Regions from separate parts of the Metabacillus elymi genome, predicted to be linked through region 3. Evidence: predicted binding sites of a transcription regulator. Region 3 holds the regulator's gene; each other region holds the start of a gene.
What was found. The regulator CtsR, encoded in region 3, represses protease genes until heat stress. The targets are predictions, from matches to a motif close to ATGGTCAATAAAGGTCAAACA.

Region 1 (6,792 bases), 840 kb from region 3:
GAAGGTAAAGAATCCCTTCCTTATATGCAAATGCCCCTAAGAAGCTGAGTATTCGCTTATGCTTTTCTAAAGTCATGTGAAAATAGAGGTGAAGAAGGTGCAACGAGTTACAAATTGCGTCTTAGTAGAAGGAAACAAAGTACTTCTCCTACAAAAACCAAAAAGAGGCTGGTGGGTAGCTCCTGGTGGAAAAATGGAGCTAGGTGAATCTGTTAAGGATACCGTAACCCGTGAATATCGCGAGGAAACTGGCATATACATTAAAAACCCTCAGTTAAAGGGAGTTTTTACCTTTTTAATTCAAGACGGCAAAGAAATTGTATCTGAATGGATGATGTTTACGTTCTTAGCATCAGATTATCAGGGTACAAATGTCCTTGAATCGGAAGAGGGAACAATTAAGTGGCACGAGAAGGAAGCGATTCAACAATTGCCAATGGCTCCAGGGGATCATCACATATTGGATTATGTCATTAAGGGGACGGGTATGCTATATGGAACTTTTACCTACACACCTGACTATGAATTAATCTCCTATCGTTTAGATCCACAATAAATTAAACTATCTCCTATGAGACAATTTAATTCAATACATTAATAATATGTGGGAACTTTGACAATCCATATATTTTAATAAATAGAGCTAGGTATCAGTAGAGAGGAGGAAAAGGCTATGACGATTGAAAATAGTGAACAACAAATTTCAACTCAAGAAGTACAGATGGTGATTATCACAGGGATGTCAGGTGCGGGTAAAACTGTGGCGATTCAAAGTTTCGAAGATCTAGGGTATTTTTGCGTTGATAATTTACCGCCTACATTGCTGCCGAAATTTTTAGAGCTAATGAAAGAATCTGGCGCTAAGATGAATAAGGTTGCATTAGTTATGGATTTACGAGGAAGGGAGTTCTTCGACCATCTTTTCCAAGCACTTGATGATTTGTCAGAAAGTACTTGGCTTACACCGCAAATATTATATCTTGATGCGAAAGACGCTACACTAGTAACAAGATACAAAGAAACGCGGAGGTCACATCCGCTAGCTTCAAAAGGGCTTCCATTAGAGGGGATTGGACTTGAACGTGAACTTCTCGAGGAGCTTAAAGGAAGAGCACAGCTTATCTATGATACTTCAGACTTGAAGCCAAGAGATTTAAGAGAAAAAATCCTGAAGCAATTTTCTTCAAGTGTTGAGCATACATTTACTGTAAATGTGACTTCATTTGGATTTAAATATGGTGTACCAATAGATGCTGATCTAATGTTTGACGTAAGATTTTTGCCAAACCCGCACTATATTGACCATATGAGACCAAAAACTGGATTACAAGAAGAAGTGTCCTCTTATGTGTTAAAATGGAGTGAAACACAAAAGTTTTTAGAAAAACTCATCGATTTGCTTACTTTTATGCTTCCTTATTATAAACGGGAAGGTAAAAGTCAAATCGTCATTGCGATTGGTTGTACGGGAGGACAGCATCGCTCGGTAACACTTGCAGAATACATTGCAAACCATTATAAAAATGACTATCATACTCAAGTTTCTCACCGGGATATTGAGAAAAGAAAGCAACATTAATTAATGGTGAATGAACATTTGCCAAAGGTTGTCATCATTGGCGGGGGTACTGGTTTATCAGTCCTTTTACGAGGATTAAAGCAGTTCCCCTTAGACATTACAGCAATTGTCACAGTCGCAGATGATGGCGGGAGCTCAGGCAGGCTCCGAAATGAATTAAACATTCCTCCTCCTGGTGATATTCGCAATGTATTAGCAGCTTTGTCAGATGTTGAGCCTCTTGTCGAGGAGCTTTTTCAGCATCGTTTCAATAAAGGCAATAATTTAATTGGACATTCATTAGGAAATCTTATCCTAGCTGCTATGACAAATATTACTGGTGACTTTGTCCATGCAATAAAGGAAATGAGTACTGTGTTAAATGTGCGTGGGAAAGTATTACCTGCTGCAAATACCAGTGTCATTTTAAACGCTGAAATGGAAGATGGAACCATTGTTTCTGGTGAGTCCAAAATTCCTTTTTCAGGAAAGAAAATAAAGCGGGTCTTTCTTAGTCCTGATGATATTGAGCCGTTACCTGAAACAATTGATGTGATTAGAGAAGCGGATTTAATTATAATTGGGCCTGGAAGTCTGTACACAAGTATTCTCCCTAACCTTCTTGTTCCAAAAATAGGCGAAGAGGTTTGTAAAGCAAAAGCAAAAAAGGTTTACATTTGTAATGTGATGACACAAGCAGGAGAAACATTGAATTTTTCTGCAAGTGATCATGTTAAAGCATTATATGATCATATGAGATGCACATTTATGAATACCATTCTTGTTAATGAAGAAGAAATTCCTGATCATATCAAATCGTTATATGAAGAGGAGCTTGCAAAGCCAGTACATTTTGATATCGAGGCATTAAAATCATTAGGCCTTGAGGTCATCACAGATAAAATTGTAAGTTACGAAAATAGTGTTATTAGACATGATACAAATAAAGTGGCAAAGCTACTTTATGGAATCCTTCAGCAAGAAATGACATAAGTGCATGTCTTAGAATGGGGGTGCAGAGGTTGTCATTTGCATCTGAAACAAAAAAGGAACTAACAAACTTAGAACTAAAGCCTTGCTGCCTAAAAGCAGAGCTATCTGCACTTATTAGAATGAATGGATCCCTTTCATTTTCAAACCGAGTGATTATGGTTGATATTCAAACAGAAAATGCAGCTATTGCAAGGCGTATCTATATATTATTAAAAAAGCAATATGATATCACAGTGGAATTACTAGTACGTAAAAAAATGCGATTGAAAAAGAACAATGTCTATATTGTTCGCCTAGCTGAAAAGGCAAAGGCTATCTTAGAGGATTTAAATATTTTAGAGGAAGATTTTACCTTTGTAAGGAATATATCAAGCTCACTGGTGAAAAAGAAATGTTGCAAACGCTCTTATATTCGTGGAGCATTTCTTGCAGGAGGCTCTGTTAACAATCCTGAAACTTCCTCTTATCATCTCGAAATTTTCTCTCTTTACAAAGAGCATAATGATTCTCTTTGCGAGTTAATGAATACATTTGATTTAAACAGCAAGACGTTAGAACGAAAAAAGGGCTTCATTACGTATTTAAAAGAAGCAGAAAAAATTACCGAGCTTCTTAATATAATCGGTGCCCATCAAGCATTACTTCGTTTTGAGGATGTAAGAATTGTCCGAGATATGAGGAATTCTGTTAATCGTCTAGTGAATTGTGAAACAGCCAATTTGAACAAAACGATTGGTGCTGCACTAAGACAGGTTGAAAATATTCGATTCATCGATAATAAAATTGGGCTAGATGCATTACCCGATAAACTTCGAGAAATTGCAAAGCTACGAGTCGAATATCAGGATGTTACATTAAAAGAACTGGGTGAAATGGTAACAAGCGGAACAATTAGCAAATCTGGTATAAACCATCGCTTACGAAAATTAGACCAAATTGCAGAACAACTACGAACAGGCCAACCGCTATCATTAAAATAATAAATTAATTAAAAGAGAAGAGGAGATAACTATGGTTGAAAAAAAAGTTGAAGTTCACCTGAAAACTGGTTTACAAGCTCGTCCAGCAGCACTATTTGTTCAAGAAGCAAACCGGTTTGCATCAGATGTTTTCTTAGAGAAAGACGGAAAAAAGGTAAATGCTAAAAGCATTATGGGGCTTATGAGTTTAGCAATAAGTTCAGGATCTATCATAACACTAATTGCAGAAGGTAATGACGAAGAAGAAGCAGTAGATACATTAGCTAACTATGTACAGCAAGAAGGATAACAAAAGGCAGCACACCGCTCAGGAAATAGAGACGGTGTGCTATTTTTTACCCTATTTAAATAACAGAAAAGAAAAAAGCTTACCTTCAATGGTAAGCTTTTTACTATATATTACTTTTCGCCAATTGGGCTACGGTCTAATACTTTATCAATTAAACCATACTCTAGAGCTCGACTAGCAGTCATGAAATTATCACGCTCTGTATCACGCTCAATGACATCTAAGGACTGACCAGTACGGTCTGAAAGAATTTTGTTTAATTTGTCACGCAAGAAAAGAATACGCTTTGCAGCAATTTCAATTTCTGTTGCCTGACCTTGTGCTCCGCCAAGTGGTTGGTGAATCATTACTTCACTGTTAGGAAGTGCATAACGTTTACCCTTTTCACCAGCTGCAAGTAAGAATGCACCCATTGAAGCGGCCATACCGATACAAATTGTTGAAACTTGTGGTTTAATAAATTGCATCGTGTCATAAATCGCCATACCAGCAGTGATTGATCCACCAGGTGAGTTAATATAAATGGAAATATCCTTTTCTGGATCCTCTGCTTCTAAAAATAATAGCTGAGATACGATTGAGTTTGCTACGTTATCGTCAATTCCACTTCCAAGCATAATAATGCGGTCTTTCAATAGACGAGAGTAAATGTCGTAAGCACGCTCACCACGATTTGTTTGTTCAATAACTGTAGGGATTAAATTCATTATTCTATTCCTCCTTCGTAATAAGAAAGATTGCACTAAAGGATAAACTTATACCAGTATGTAATCCTTTAGAACATAATACTAAACATGCATCTAGCAGTTGTATTACTTTATGTATTTCCATCATACAACTAAGGTCAATAAAGGTCAAACGAAAAGGTCAAAGATCCTTATTGACCTTATTTATACTATACTATGTATTTGTTAATCATAACATGTTTATCATGTTTCCCACATTTATTGCATTTCAAACGGTATAAATAGTCGAAATTGGATTAGGAATAGAATATAGTGTTTGCTATAAAAAGACAGTTGAAATTATTGTAAAGTTCACGTATAATTTTCGTTACTGATGTATGAATATTTTGCGCTCGTAGCTCAGTCGGATAGAGCGGTGGTTTCCGGTACCACGTCTGCCGGGGGTTCGAATCCCTCCGAGCGCGTCATAGATGTTAAGGATAGCAAGGGTTTGAGTGAATCTCAGGTCCTTGTTATTTTTTATGGACAAGTTTCTTGTTTATTATTTTAGTTTATCTAAATTTAGAAACCTTTTCTTTATCCTTTTAACAATAGAGGAGGAATAAAAATGCATAAAGAACAACCTCATTCAGTCACAACAGTTGATTATAAGAGAATTGATGATAATAAGTGTTTTGTAGAAGTGAAAGGCTATGATGCGATATTAGGTTCTGAATTTAAAGGTGTCATAAAATTCTTGAATGGTGAACCTTTTGGGGATATTATTCATCCTTTAAACAGCTCGCTATCTCCAGATTGCCGTGTATTTGTTACTACCTATTTAATAACCAAGTACAATGAAGGTGAATATAATTAACAAAAAGCTTATCAAGTATGTATGAGTTATATTTAAGCTTTATTGCACTTTAGAACGTCAAACCTAACGGTGGGATCCTTTGATAGGATCCCTTCGATTTTTTAGTACACATGTTTCAGTTTAACCACTTAAGTGTCTAAATTTTAACTTTCAGGAATATAAAAATTTTTTTGTGAAATTTACCATCTAAAATCAGGATTAAATGACGATAAAAGTAATATAATCTTCGATAATGGCAAACCCAGCGAAAGTTGGTGACGCAAAGCTACGGACCTAAGGAGAATTTCTTTTTACTTTACTTGAGGTGAACTAAGTGATTAATTCATTTTTTGCTAACTATCATCCATTACTTGTTGTTGTTTCATTTATTATTGCTATCTTATCTTCTTATACTGGTTTTGATATACTTTACCGCCTTTCAAACCAAAAGGGGCGAAAGAAAACAATTTGGATATGGTATGGTTCTTTTACTATTGGTATTGGGATTTGGACGGCGCATTTTTTAGGAATGCTTGCTTTTATACCCTTTCATTCATTTGACTTATCTCATGTGTCTATTTCTTTAATAGTTGCAATAAGTCTTATGTATTTAACATTAATCATCAGTGCAAAAGCTCAAAAAAGTAGGGCTCATGGCAACTTAGCAAGTCTTATTTGGGGGATAAGCTTTCTCGTACTTCATTTTAGCGGAATGGAGTCATTTCATGGTCAAATTGAATACAATTTTTTCTCAGTTTTAGTAGCGACACTATTCGCCTTATTACCGACCTTTTATATTCTAAAAATGTTTATGCGGAATATGTTATCTCCTTCATTAGGCATTTTTCGTATGAAGATGATTAGCGGAATTCTTATGGGAATTAGTTTAATGTGTTTGCACTTTTTATCAATGGTAGGAATGACAAGCCATCTTGCTGCTTCTGAACATGTAACCATCAACCATAATATTTACTTAACCGTTGGAATAGGGATAGGTAGTGTAGTTATTCTTTTCTTTTTTATTTTGATTTCTGTAATAGATAGAAAATTCACCAGCCAGTCACAAAAGTTAGAACGTACTGAACAGGTGGAGAAGGAACTGATTGAGAGTGAAGAACGTTATCGTAATCTTATTGAGAAATCCCCCATGGCACTGCTTGTAATTCAAGATGACATAATTGTTTACGCAAATCCTGAAGCGATTAAATTATATGGTGCTTCTCATGATAAGCAATTAATTGGAAAATCAATTAAGAAAATTGTTCATCCTGATAGTATCGAACACTTTAAAAATTCAGTGGATAATCTATTTAAAGGCAAGGAACAACATTTTCAGGAATATAAGCTTTTTACACTTGATAAAAAATCTATTATTGTAGAGGGTTCTGGAGCAAAAGTTATGTATAATGGTAAGCCAGCGCTTTTAGCAATGGGGAAAGATCTTACCGAAC
Region 2 (6,792 bases), 1.9 Mb from region 3:
TCACCATATTTCCTATTTATTTTCTTATTTATTATATCGGTGGATTTTTGAAAACTTTAAGAGTTCTAGTAGAAGTTCTTTTTGAGGAATATAAAAATTTCATTTTATGACAAAAAGAGGTTGATTAAAAAACAATGGGTCTGATCCCAAAAACGCAATATATAGGCTCTCGATGAGAGTTGCTATACAAGTTACGTTATGGTTATCAGACCCTTTTTTAGCTATGACGTATTAATGAATAGTCAATAATAGTCTCGAAATCCCCCAATAATAGATAGGGAAAAATGTGACAACAAGATGACCATAAAAGAAGAGATTAGAATAATAAGATGATTTCTTTTCAAGAGCAATGGATGCACATAATGCTCCCAGTAAACTTGTACCACAAAATAAAATGATTCCGAATAAATCACCAAGACGTTCTTGATAGAAAATAAATCCTAGAGCAGAACCATTAAATACAAGAAAAATGAAGGATATGAAAAGGAAGAAGATTGAGTATTTTAGCATTGTCAACACCTCATAGCATGTATATGTGCCAAAAAGGAAAACAATGATAAAAGAGGCTCATCTTTTGTCCTGTCTGTAGAATATGCTCTATAGCAAAAATTAAGAAACAATCTGTTGGTAGGTTGTATGATTGCAAATAATAAAGAGTTGCGCATTTTCTGGAATAGAATGATCTAGGTGATTAATAATAGATAAATCATTTCCATTTGCAATAAGAAGTGCGCCTTTAGAAGAAAGGGCTTGACTAGCATCTGCATAGGTTTGCCATTCCTTTTCTTTAGGAATTGAATAAAGATCATAACCTTGTTGACTTGTTAGCTGTCTAATAATTTCACTTGAGCCATTAAAAAGAATGGAACGTGCTGCAAGATTTGCGGCAGTGTCATTTGCTGTAATAAATTCTTCAACATTCGCGTGAACAAATGCGTTAATATGATTTGAATCTGATACCTCGCAAATGGTGTAAATATTGCGGTTATACTCTTTACCTATACCTTCGATCATTGAGGCAATTAATAAAGTATGACCATCTGATTGGGATGCAGTCATCAAACCATCTGGTGAAAACACCATGACCGATTTGCATTTAAGCAGATTCGCCTGATTGAGAACATTATTATTAGCTGGATTCCCATTAACAAATTCGACTTGTTCATGAAGGATAGGTGTTTTAGGTAAACTTTCATCAATAATAACGATACGGATATTTTGGAACGTTTTTAATAGCTCCTCTAATGTAATTTCAGCTTTTTTCGTCCAGTTAATTAATATAATGTGATTCTCCGTTGTGACCTTCAATTTCCCTTCCTCCTTCAAACGTTTACGAATACTAAAGAAATCAATCACTTTCCCGATGAAAATTGTCATGAGTCCAATACCGACAACATATAAAATCATCGCAAATATTTTCCCATTAACAGTTGTAGGTGACACATCTCCATATCCAACTGTCGCAACGGTTGTCATCGTCCACCAAAGCCCTTCAAAGGGACTTGCAAACGTATCTGGTTCTAAAAAATAAATGAAGTAACTGCTGGAAAATACCAAGGCTAGGGTTGCAAATACGAGAATCCAATTATTCATTTGTACAACTTTTAGGAAAAATCGTCTAAAAAAAATCATATGTACTCCTTTCTTTGAACTCTTATTCAATTTAAAACTTGTTGAAAATAGACTCATATCAATATGTATTCTAAATAGTATATGAAAATTTTAACATAATTGTTTTAGGTTGTAATGAGTATCTAGGTGAAAACAAATAGGAGGAGGATGACTTAAAAGTCCTCCTCCTCATGTTTATTGTGATATTACAATTTCATCATTTTTTACATCAATAGTTACACTTGTTATTTGACCTTCATCTAAAAGAAGATCTGTTATCTTATCTTCTACATGTTCTTGAATCACACGACGAAGTGGTCTAGCTCCAAAAGCGGGATGATAGCCTAAAAATGCAAGCTTTTCTTTTGCTTGATCTGTAGCGGATAAGAAGACCTCTTGTTCAGCTAGTGTATTTGATAATTCATCTAGCATTAATGTAACAATTTTGAATAGATCCTCCTTTTCAAGAGAAGAAAATTCAATAATGTTATCAAATCGATTTAAGAATTCCGGCTTAAAGAAAGAGCCTAATGAATGTAAAAGCTGGCTTTCTTGCATTGCTTCGTTTGTTGGTGTTTCGAAGCCTACTTTGATTCGCTTTTCTCCAACGCCTGCATTACTTGTCATAATAATAACAGTGTCTTTGAAGCTAACCGTACGACCTTGGCTATCTGTAAGTCTTCCGTCTTCTAAGATTTGCAGGAAGATATGCTGAACATCAGGATGAGCTTTTTCGATTTCATCTAATAAGATAATACTGTATGGGTTTCGGCGAACCTTTTCCGTTAGTTGTCCTGCCTCATCATGACCAACATAGCCAGGAGGGGAGCCAATAATTTTTGAAATGGCATGTTTTTCCATATATTCACTCATGTCTAGACGGATCATCGCATCTTTTGAACCAAATAACTCTTCTGCCAATGTTTTTGTTAATTCAGTTTTACCAACTCCAGTAGGTCCAACAAAGAGGAAGGAACCAATTGGTCTTGTTTTTGATTTTAAGCCTGCGCGGCTTCTTCTAATTGCCTTTGTTACCTTTTTAACCGCTTCTGCTTGGCCAATCACCTTTTCTAAAAGGTTTTGTTCTAGATGTTTCATTTTTGATTGCTCGTTTTCATGAAGCTTGCCAACTGGGATACCCGTTTTCTTCTCGATGATCGCTTGAATATCATCTACATCTACGAGCAGTTTTTCAGGATTCCCCTGTTGGTTTAATTGAGCTTCTAAACGAACCTCTTCATCTCTTAATTTAGCAGCTAATTCATAGTTTTCGTTTTCTGTTGCGTCTTGTTTTTGTTTAGATAATTGAACTAAGCGAACCTTAACCTGTTCATCATTTACGTTAGATAACGCTAAGTTTTTTTTAGATCCTGCTTCGTCAAGAAGATCAATAGCTTTATCAGGTAGGAATCTGTCCTGAATGTAACGATGTGATAATGTTACACAGGCATTAATCGCTTCATCCGTGTATGTGACGTGATGAAAGTTTTCATATTTCGCTTGGATTCCCTTTAGAATGCTTACTGCTTTATCGATTGAAGGTTCTTGTACAATAATAGGCTGAAAGCGTCGTTCTAAGGCAGCGTCTTTTTCAATAGTACGATATTCTTTTAGAGTTGTTGCACCAACAACTTGAAGCTCTCCGCGGGCCAATGCTGGTTTTAATATGTTTCCAGCATCCATAGAACCTTCTGCAGAACCAGCTCCTACAAGCTGATGAATTTCATCGATGAATAAAATAATATTTTTACGGTTTTGTAGTTCATCTATGATTTTTTTCATCCGTTCTTCAAATTGACCCCTAATCCCGGTGCTTGCCACAAGTGAAGCAACATCTAAAAGGTACACTTCTTTGTTTCTTAATTTAGATGGAACAGTCCCATTCGCAATTTGTAGCGCAAGACCCTCGACAACAGCTGTTTTACCAACACCAGGTTCCCCGATTAATACAGGATTGTTTTTATTGCGTCGATTTAAAATCTCGATTACTCGCTCTACTTCTTCATCACGGCCAATCACTGGATCAATTAGACCGGCACGGGCAGCATGTGTTAAATTTCGACCAAGTTGATCAAGGATTCCACTACCATGTTGAGGCTGAGTTTGTGGTTGTGCCCCTTGTGATTGTTGACTTGAATGAAATCCTTTTAAAAATAAATCAAATGGATATGAAGAAAATCCATTTATGCCACCAGTAGGAATCGTTTGTTTATAAGCGGAGAAGCAGTCCTGACACAATGTGATTTGTTTTTGTTGTTTATTTATTTGAAAGTTTACATGTACAGTAGCGTGGTTTTTTTGACAATTTTCACACATCATAAATGAAAACCCCTTTTCAATTTTGAATTTTATTGTTTTATAAGAAACTTTGATCTTATCTGACTAATAAGTGAAAAAAACAAGATCTTTGATTTGACCTTCCTTGACCATAGTATACTTTGACCTTTTTTGACTTTCAAGTATTTAGACTCTAAAAATTCATTTGTAAGTATTACCAAAATTCATAGTTTTGAAGAGGGAAGAATCATCTAGGGTTTTCTTCATATAATGATACAAGCTTTGTTTAACTTGAGTGAGGTGTGTTAGATGCGAAGATCTTGGGTTTCTTCCCTTCAGGTTGCAGCTGTTTACGTTGGTACTGTAGTTGGTGCTGGGTTTGCGACAGGTAGGGAAATCGTTGAATTTTTCACGAAGTACGGTGTTTTTGGACTAGCAGGAATTCTTTTAGCCGGTTTTCTTTTTATATCAATTGGAACGAAAATGCTCATCTTATCAAAAAGAATAAAGGCAACATCCTATCAAGATTTAATGACTTTTTTATTTGGCGCTAAGATTGGCGGCTTTGTGAATGTTTTTATGTTGATCGTTCTCTTGGGCTTAACATCTATTATGCTATCAGGTGCAGGTGCAATCTTTAAGGAACAGCTTGACCTTTCTATAAGGTTAGGAGTAATCATTACGATTTTGCTAACTATTGCTGTGATGGCTTTTGGTATTAAGGGATTATTCAGCGTAAACATCATTGTGGTTCCTATGTTAATTCTATTTAGTGTGATGCTAGCATTTCAATCTTTTTCCCTTGACCCATTATATTTAATACCTTCTGAAACATCCGCTTCATTCAAATGGATTTTATCTGCATTTTCTTATGCTGCCTTTAATTTGACAATGGCTTCAGCAGTACTAGTTCCGCTAGCTAGTGAGATTAATGATGAGAAAGTTTTAAAAAGAGGTGGAATGCTAGGTGGATTTTTTTTAACAGTTATATTAATTAGTAGTCATATTGCTCTTTCAACTTTGCCAAGTTTAACGCAGTTTGATATCCCGATGGCAGAAGTAATGAAAACAACGTTTTATGCATTTTACTTCATATATATAGCTGTCATTTATGGTGAGGTCTTCACATCAGTTATTGGCAATCTATTTGGACTTGAAAAACAAGTGGCAACCTATTTGAAAATTCCGCGCATGATAATCGTATGTGCAATTTTGTGTATCGCTGCATTTATTAGTAAGATCGGGTACAGCTCATTGATTTCATCATTATACCCAATTTTTGGCTATGTTTGTTTAGGAACGCTAGCTTTATTAATTGTAAAAAAAGCACCAAGAAAGTAGTTACTGTATGATAATATTAAGAGGTCGAATCGTTTAATTATTTGATTTGGAGGGGTATTTTGGAACGTATTGCGATAATATCTGATATACATGGCAACATCCCTGCTCTTGATGCAGTTTTAAAGGATATTCATTCCAGGCAAATCCAACGCATTTTTTGTTTAGGTGATTTAGTAGGAAAAGGGCCCGATTCAAGCGCCGCTATTGATAGGATACGAGAGGTTTGTGAGGTTGTTGTTAAAGGAAATTGGGACGACTTTATTACAAAGGAAACAGAATTTGAAACATTAAAATGGCACCAAAACAAACTTAGAAATGAACAATGTATTTATTTAGAAACTCTTCCATTTTCGTTTGATTTTTATATGAGTGGTAGGTCCATTCGATTATTCCATGCATCACCATTTAGCTTATATACACGTATTCAACCTTGGGACTCTGTTGAAAAAAGGTTAAGTATGTTTGAGAATTCAGTTCATACAGGTGTGAAAAATAAACAGCCAGATATAGTTGGTTATGGTGATGTTCACAACGCCTTTATTCAGCATATTCAAGGTAAAACGTTATTTAATACTGGTAGTGTGGGTAATCCTCTTGATGTAACACAAGCTTCTTATGTTATTTTAGAGGGACAATATGGTTTTTCTGAGAAAAGTTCTAGCTTCTCAATTCAATTTGTACGAGTGCCATATGATATAGAATTTGCAATCCAATTAGCTAGGCTTGCAAAAATGCCAGATCTTGAGCCGTATATTATTGAGCTAACTACTGCTCGTTATCGTGGAATTAAAAAATAGATTTTTTACAATGAAAGGAAGACAATGTTGAACATCTTATGGGACTTCGATGGAACATTATTTGATACTTACAAAGCATTTACAAATGTTTTGCACGAAGTATTAAAGGGGAGTGTTCCACCTGATGAAATTTTTTTAGAACTTAAGAAATCTTTTACACATGCAACAGCTTTCTTTCAACTATCAGAAGATCAAATAGCTGAATTTAAACTGAAGGAACGAGCAATATCGCCAGAAAAAAAACGACCATTTCCATTTGTTGAAGACGTTTTAAAACAATCAAATCTAAATGTCATTATGACACATAAACCGAGAGAAGAAGTTCAAACAATTCTTGATTATTTTGGTTGGAATCATTACTTTCAAGAAATTGTAGCTGGAGACGATGGGTTTCCAAGAAAACCTGATCCTACTGCATATCGTTACTTACATGATAAGTATAAATTAGATTTAGCTGTAGGAGATCGTGTCCTCGATATAGTCCCAGCAAAAGAAATTGGCCTGCATACATGTTTGTTTCAGAATGAAGCAGAAGGGGCTGACTTCTATTTAGATACATATGAAGATTTTTATATAACAATAAAAATTTAATACTTTAAATTTTTAAAAAAACTGAGATCCCAACCTGTTCAAATAGAGTGATCAATAATTGATTGGTTACTCTATTTTTGTTTTTACTTAGGAACCCATAATTAAGTATTGGTTTACCAGTGGAAAGTCAGCAATATTTCACTGGAAAAGAGTAAAAGTTTAACAATTTTAGCTG
Region 3 (6,792 bases):
GAATACAATAATCTCATCAATACGGTTAATGAACTCAGGTCGGAATGCGCGTTTTAACTCATTCATTACTTTGCCTTTCATATCCTTGTAATTTTGAGTTTCATCTTGAATGTTAAATCCAACATATTTATTACGCTTCAACTCACTTGCCCCAACATTAGATGTCATAATTAAAATTGTATTTCTAAAGTCTACTGTACGCCCCTTAGAGTCTGTTAGCCTTCCATCCTCTAATACCTGCAGAAGGATGTTAAAAACATCAGGATGAGCCTTTTCAATTTCGTCTAAAAGCACAACAGAGTATGGCTTTCTTCTCACCTTTTCAGTTAATTGACCACCTTCTTCATAACCTACATAGCCAGGAGGTGAACCAACTAAACGAGAAGTGGAGTGCTTCTCCATATACTCTGACATATCGATGCGAATCATCGAATCTTCATCACCGAAAATTGATTCTGCCAATGCCCTAGCAAGCTCAGTTTTACCTACACCTGTTGGTCCTAAGAAAATAAATGATCCAATTGGACGTTTAGGATCCTTTAACCCAGCTCGTGCACGACGAACTGCTTTTGCTACAGCAACTACAGCTTCTTCTTGACCAATAACTCTTGAATGTAAAAGACTCTCCATATTTAACAGCTTATCTGTTTCTGTTTGTGCTAATCTTGAAACTGGAACACCGGTCCAACTGGAGACTACCATCGCAATGTCTTCGACTGTTACTTCAGTATTCTCTTGACCTTGTTTTTCTTTCCATGTTTTCTTCGTTTCTTCAAGCTGTTCACGTAATCTTTGCTCCGTATCACGTAGGGATGCCGCTTTTTCAAACTCCTGACTTTGTACAGAAGCATCTTTTTCTTTGCGGATTTCATCAAGCTTTTGTTCTAGCTCTTTTAAGTTTGGTGGTGTCGTGAATGAACGTAATCGTACCTTTGAGCCAGCCTCATCAATTAAATCAATCGCTTTATCTGGTAGGAAGCGATCAGAAATATAACGATCAGATAATTTTACAGCAGCATCAATTGCTTCATCTGTAATCGATACTCTATGATGCGCTTCATAGCGGTCACGCAAGCCTTTTAAGATTTGAACACTTTCTTCAGCTGTTGGCTCATCGACCTGAATTGGTTGGAATCTACGTTCTAATGCAGCATCTTTCTCAATGTATTTTCGGTACTCATCAAGTGTAGTTGCACCAATACACTGTAATTCACCCCTAGCTAATGAAGGTTTCAAAATGTTAGAAGCATCGATTGCTCCCTCTGCACCACCAGCACCAATCAATGTGTGTAACTCATCGATAAATAGAATAATATTACCAGCTTGGCGGATTTCATCCATCACTTTTTTAAGTCTATCTTCAAATTCACCACGGTATTTTGTACCAGCAACTACAGTACCCATATCAAGTGTCATTACGCGCTTATCACGTAAGATTTCAGGAACCTCATTCTGAACGATTTGTTGAGCTAGCCCCTCTGCTATTGCTGTTTTACCAACACCTGGCTCACCAATTAAGACTGGGTTATTTTTTGTACGGCGACTTAATACTTCAATAACACGTTGAATTTCTTTACTTCTCCCGATAACTGGATCTAAACTTCCTTCTCTCGCAATCGAAGTTAAGTCTCTTGCAAGACTATCAAGTGTAGGTGTATTAGCATTGGTCATACCTCCACCTTGATGATTTGAAGATGTTTCATTACTGCCCAATAGCTGAAGAACCTGTTGTCTTGCTTTATTCAAGCTTACACCTAGATTGTTAAGGACTCTTGCCGCAACACCCTCACCTTCACGTATAAGTCCTAACAAAATATGTTCTGTTCCTACATAAGAATGACCTAACTTTCTTGCTTCATCCATTGATAGTTCAATTACTTTTTTAGCTCTAGGTGTGTAGTGGATTGTTTGAGAAGCATCTTGACCTCTTCCAATTAAACCTTCTACCTCTTTTTGGATCTTTTCTGGGCCTAGTCCTAATGCAAGTAAAGCCTTAGCTGCAATCCCTTCACCTTCACTAACTAGCCCCAGTAAAATATGTTCTGTACCTATATTGTTATGTCCTAAACGAACTGCTTCTTCTTGTGCTAAAGCAAGTACCTTTTGTGCGCGCTCTGTAAATCTTCCAAACATCATGATTCATCATCCTCCATCCATTTATTACGTTCCATTTCTAAGTTTAGCCGCTCTCTTATTAAAGCAGCTCGGCGAACATCTCTTTCATTTGGACGTAATGGTCCACCAAAATATTGTTGTAAAAATCCAGGTTGAGTTAAAATCATAAGTTCATTGAGAATATTACGAGATATATCTTTAATAATTCCTAAATCAATTCCCAATCTAACATCAGACAAACATTTTGCTGTCTCATTCGATTCAATTATTCGGCTATAAGTCAAAGTTCCGAATGATCTATACACTCTGTCTTCTAGCTGGTTTTGGGATGAGTTGTAAAGAGCTTCACGAGTAGCTCTTTCTTGGGTAATTAATTGTTGAACCACACTAATAAGATCTTCAACAATATCTTTCTCAGACTTACCTAATGTTATTTGATTTGAAATCTGAAAAATGTTGCCGATGGCCTCACTACCCTCACCATATATGCCTCTTACTACTAATCCAAGCTGATTAATTGCTGGGATAATTCTATTAACTTTTTGGGTAAGTACTAATGCAGGTAAATGCATCATGACCGATGCCCTTAATCCAGTCCCCACATTCGTAGGACAACTGGTTAAGTATCCCCTTCTTTCATCAAAAGCGTAGTCTACCTCTTCTTCAATCCAATCATCTAACTTGTTCGCCATATCCAACGCTTCCTCAAGTTGAAATCCTGGAAATAAACATTGAATCCGGATATGGTCCTCTTCATTTAACATTATGCTAACTTCCTCATTTTCAGAAAGTAAACATCCACCATAAATAGAGTTATCAGCTAGATTAGGACTTATTAGATGCTTTTCTACTAAAACCCTTTTCTGAATGGGCTGCATATCGTTCATCTTAAGCAGCTCCAGCTGACCAATTTCCTGAAATGTTTTATTTGCATATGTTGTTTCAAAGAAGTTAAGAACTTCTTGTGATTCTTCATTTGTAGAAACTGTAGGAAATTTAAACTGTTCCATATTACGTGCTAAGCGAATCCGACTACTTAATACAATGTCCGAATCCGGTCCTTCTTGACTCATCCAAGCACTCATTGCCTTATTCATAAAATTTTGGAGTGACATGATTATGATCCCTCCTCATGAAAGCTACTTATCCTTTTCTCAAGAGATCTTATTTGATCTCTTACTTTAGCAGCTTGCTCAAACTCTTCCTGTACAATGAATTCATGAATTTTAGTTTTCAGCTCATCTATTTGCTTGCGGATATGAATATCTCCCCCTATTCGCTCAGGGATTTTTCCTGAGTGAACAGTGTTCCCGCCATGAACTCGTTTAAGTATTGGGGTTATATGATTTTTAAAAGTAGGATAACAATTTGAACAGCCAAATCTTCCAACCTTTTTAAACTGATGTAAGGTCATTTTACATCGATCACATTGTGGTACATCACTAGCTTTAAAAACATTTTGTTCCTCTGTATTAGCAATATCAGATTCCATGTTAAGCAATCCAGTTAATAAATTATTTAAAGAAAATCCTGTGTTAACATTAAACATAAAAAGTTCACTATTTTCATGTGCGCAATGTTCACATATGTGGACTTCCGTTTTTTCTCCATTAATCACTTTTGTAAAGTGAAACGTTGCCGGTCTTTCATTACACTCCTGGCAGATCATCCGTCTCCCCTACTTTCACTTATATTTCAATGAAGTTATCATGGCCTTAAACATCCTTGCCCTTAATTCGTCCCTATGAGGGAGCTCAATATAAAGGACTGAACGATCAATTACACTTAACATTAATTTAGCTTCGCGGGAAGAAATAACTTCCTCACTTACAAGCCGACCTATAATGTCCTCAGCAGATGCCTGGGAAAGGCGGTGATGAATCAAGTGTAAGATTTGATCTAAGAGGTGTGCCTGATTATTTGCGCGAACCTTAATAATCCGAATATAGCCGCCTCCGCCACGCTTACTTTCAACAACGTAGCCTCTTTCAATTGTAAACCTTGTATTAATAACGTAATTGATCTGTGAAGGCACACACTGAAATTTATCTGCAATTTCACTTCGTTTAATCTCGACTATTTCCTTGCCACTACTATCTAGTACCTTTTTCAAATACTGTTCAATAATGTCTGAAATATTTCTCACTCAACCTCCCCCTCACTGACTTTGACTATATTTGACTTTAATATTACTATAAAACGAACAGAAAAATTTTTCAACTTTTCTGTTTCAATTTAAATATTGCCAAAATAAGAGGAAGTAAAACGTATTTAAAATATTTTTTCCACTTCGTGATTCTCTACCAGTATCTTTTCTAAATCAGTATGTGAAACAGAAGATATATCAATATCTAATTGATAATGAAACACAACATTGCTATCTTTATCTTTCCTACAAGATGTCATTACTATCTTATGGGTTGTTACATCATATGATGTTAATTTTTGAATTACTTGATCAATCGTAGTCTTGCGGGAATCTACGGATATTTTCATTTTCCTCCTTGCCCTTTTAACATTCATATAATTTTCAAGTTGATTTAAGAATATTAAACACATTAAAACCATTGCTGTAGTAAAAAATGCTACTACATACATTCCGGCACCTATAACTAAACCTAAACCAGCCACGATCCATATTGATGCAGCTGTCGTTAGCCCTCTTACAGTTGCACCCTTTACTAGAATCGTTCCACCACCTAAAAACCCTATACCACTAATAACATATGATGGAATCCTAGCTGGATCAAACCGTATATTAGGATCATTATCTATATAACTTTTGAAACCATATAGAGATAAAATCATCATTAAACAAGATCCTATTCCCACTAGTAAATGGGTTCGAAATCCTGCTGGATGATTTTTAAATTCACGTTCCAATCCAATTACTCCACATAAAAGGGTCGCTATAAATATACGAGCAAACATGGTATATGTATCTTGATTTAATAATTCAAGCATATTCATTCATTTCGCCTCTTTAGCTTTAAATATGTGATCTTATATATATATACTCAAATGTCTGTCTTCAAAACACAATTATCGAATAATTTTCAATGAATATTTTTGATCCTTTTATATTTTTAGGACATTAAATTACTCTAAAAGTATTGCTCAATACTATTGAATTAAATAGAAATTCGTCAGTTTTATGTAGATTTAGTATCTGGAAGCTATAAGTTGGATAATAATTTTCTAGTCATTTTTTCTTGGGACTTTTTAAAACGATTAGACTTCTTGAACAACTTAGGGTAATAAAAAGTTCATAGGCAGAGAAGGTTCTTTATATATACAAAAAAGACCAGTATCTCTACTGATCTTTTTCTCTCTTACCTGGCAACGTCCTACTCTCACAGGGGGAAACCCCCAACTACCATCGGCGCTGAAGAGCTTAACTTCCGTGTTCGGATATCGGCTTGCGATAAGCGGCGAATCTCTTCGTCAGCTTGTTCATTCAGATCCTCATGTGCCAAGAACGCACATTCCGGTCCTCACTCTCTGCGCTTCCTTACTTGCACAGGATGTGCTGACTTCTACGTTGCCACAGGACGTGGCGGTTTTTAGTAGAAGTTCCTTTATATGCTTCTCCCAAGCCTCAGGCTAGTAGGTTAAATTTGACTTCATTTTTAAATGATTAAACCTTGCTGTTTAGAAGAAATATATAAAAAAGACCAGTATCTCTACTGATCTTTTTCTCTCTTACCTGGCAACGTCCTACTCTCACAGGAGGAAACCCCCAACTACCATCGGCGCTGAAGAGCTTAACTTCCGTGTTCGGCATGGGAACGGGTGTGGCCTCTTCGCCATCATTACCAGATAATTTATGAAATTGAAGGGATGTTCCTTCAAAACTAGATAACGATTCACAATTCAATTCACTTCATTTAACGCTTTTATTAGGTTAAGTCCTCGATCGATTAGTATCTGTCAGCTCCACACGTCACCGCGCTTCCACCTCAGACCTATCAACCTGATCATCTTTCAGGGATCTTACTAGCTTACGCTATGGGAAATCTCATCTTGAGGGGGGCTTCATGCTTAGATGCTTTCAGCACTTATCCCTTCCGCACATAGCTACCCAGCTATGCCTTTGGCAAGACAACTGGTACACCAGCGGTGCGTCCATCCCGGTCCTCTCGTACTAAGGACAGCTCCTCTCAAATTTCCTACGCCCACGACGGATAGGGACCGAACTGTCTCACGACGTTCTGAACCCAGCTCGCGTACCGCTTTAATGGGCGAACAGCCCAACCCTTGGGACCGACTACAGCCCCAGGATGCGATGAGCCGACATCGAGGTGCCAAACCTCCCCGTCGATGTGGACTCTTGGGGGAGATAAGCCTGTTATCCCCGGGGTAGCTTTTATCCGTTGAGCGATGGCCCTTCCATGCGGAACCACCGGATCACTAAGCCCGACTTTCGTCCCTGCTCGACTTGTAGGTCTCGCAGTCAAGCTCCCTTGTGCCTTTACACTCTACGAATGATTTCCAACCATTCTGAGGGAACCTTTGGGCGCCTCCGTTACATTTTAGGAGGCGACCGCCCCAGTCAAACTGCCCACCTGACACTGTCTCCCAGCCCGATAAGGGCTGTGGGTTAGAATTTCAATACAGCCAGGGTAGTATCCCACCGACGCCTCCACCGAAGCTAGCGCTCCGGCTTCTCAGGCTCCT

Region 1: a site for CtsR is predicted at 4,661-4,681, ahead of clpP (ATP-dependent Clp endopeptidase proteolytic subunit ClpP). Genes of this name have one in related genera too.
Region 2: a site for CtsR is predicted at 4,021-4,041, ahead of HUW50_RS18160 (ATP-dependent Clp protease ATP-binding subunit). Genes of this name have one in related genera too.

Annotation. Positions count from the first base shown of each region.
Region 1 covers NZ_CP055263.1:1,225,119-1,231,910, reverse strand. Annotated here, with positions in the region: gene HUW50_RS05975 (8-oxo-dGTP diphosphatase) at 98-556, shown strand; gene rapZ (RNase adapter RapZ) at 674-1,579, shown strand; gene HUW50_RS05965 (gluconeogenesis factor YvcK family protein) at 1,583-2,551, shown strand; gene whiA (DNA-binding protein WhiA) at 2,581-3,531, shown strand; gene HUW50_RS05955 (HPr family phosphocarrier protein) at 3,563-3,820, shown strand; gene clpP (ATP-dependent Clp endopeptidase proteolytic subunit ClpP) at 3,931-4,527, opposite strand; tRNA gene HUW50_RS05945 (tRNA-Arg) at 4,895-4,970, shown strand; gene HUW50_RS05940 (hypothetical protein) at 5,114-5,362, shown strand; cyclic di-GMP riboswitch class I at 5,587-5,674, shown strand; gene HUW50_RS05935 (EAL domain-containing protein) at 5,676-6,792, shown strand, end outside.
Region 2 covers NZ_CP055263.1:3,953,804-3,960,595, forward strand. Annotated here, with positions in the region: gene HUW50_RS18150 (hypothetical protein) at 232-510, opposite strand; gene HUW50_RS18155 (potassium channel family protein) at 610-1,632, opposite strand; gene HUW50_RS18160 (ATP-dependent Clp protease ATP-binding subunit) at 1,807-3,930, opposite strand; gene HUW50_RS18165 (YkvI family membrane protein) at 4,198-5,229, shown strand; gene HUW50_RS18170 (metallophosphoesterase family protein) at 5,289-6,026, shown strand; gene HUW50_RS18175 (HAD-IA family hydrolase) at 6,054-6,617, shown strand.
Region 3 covers NZ_CP055263.1:2,063,296-2,070,087, reverse strand. Annotated here, with positions in the region: gene clpC (ATP-dependent protease ATP-binding subunit ClpC) at 1-2,136, opposite strand, end outside; gene HUW50_RS09760 (protein-arginine kinase McsB) at 2,133-3,230, opposite strand; gene HUW50_RS09755 (protein-arginine kinase activator protein McsA) at 3,233-3,784, opposite strand; gene HUW50_RS09750 (CtsR family transcriptional regulator) at 3,800-4,261, opposite strand; gene HUW50_RS09745 (MgtC/SapB family protein) at 4,387-5,079, opposite strand; rRNA gene rrf (5S ribosomal RNA) at 5,820-5,935, opposite strand; rRNA gene HUW50_RS09735 (23S ribosomal RNA) at 6,016-6,792, opposite strand, start outside.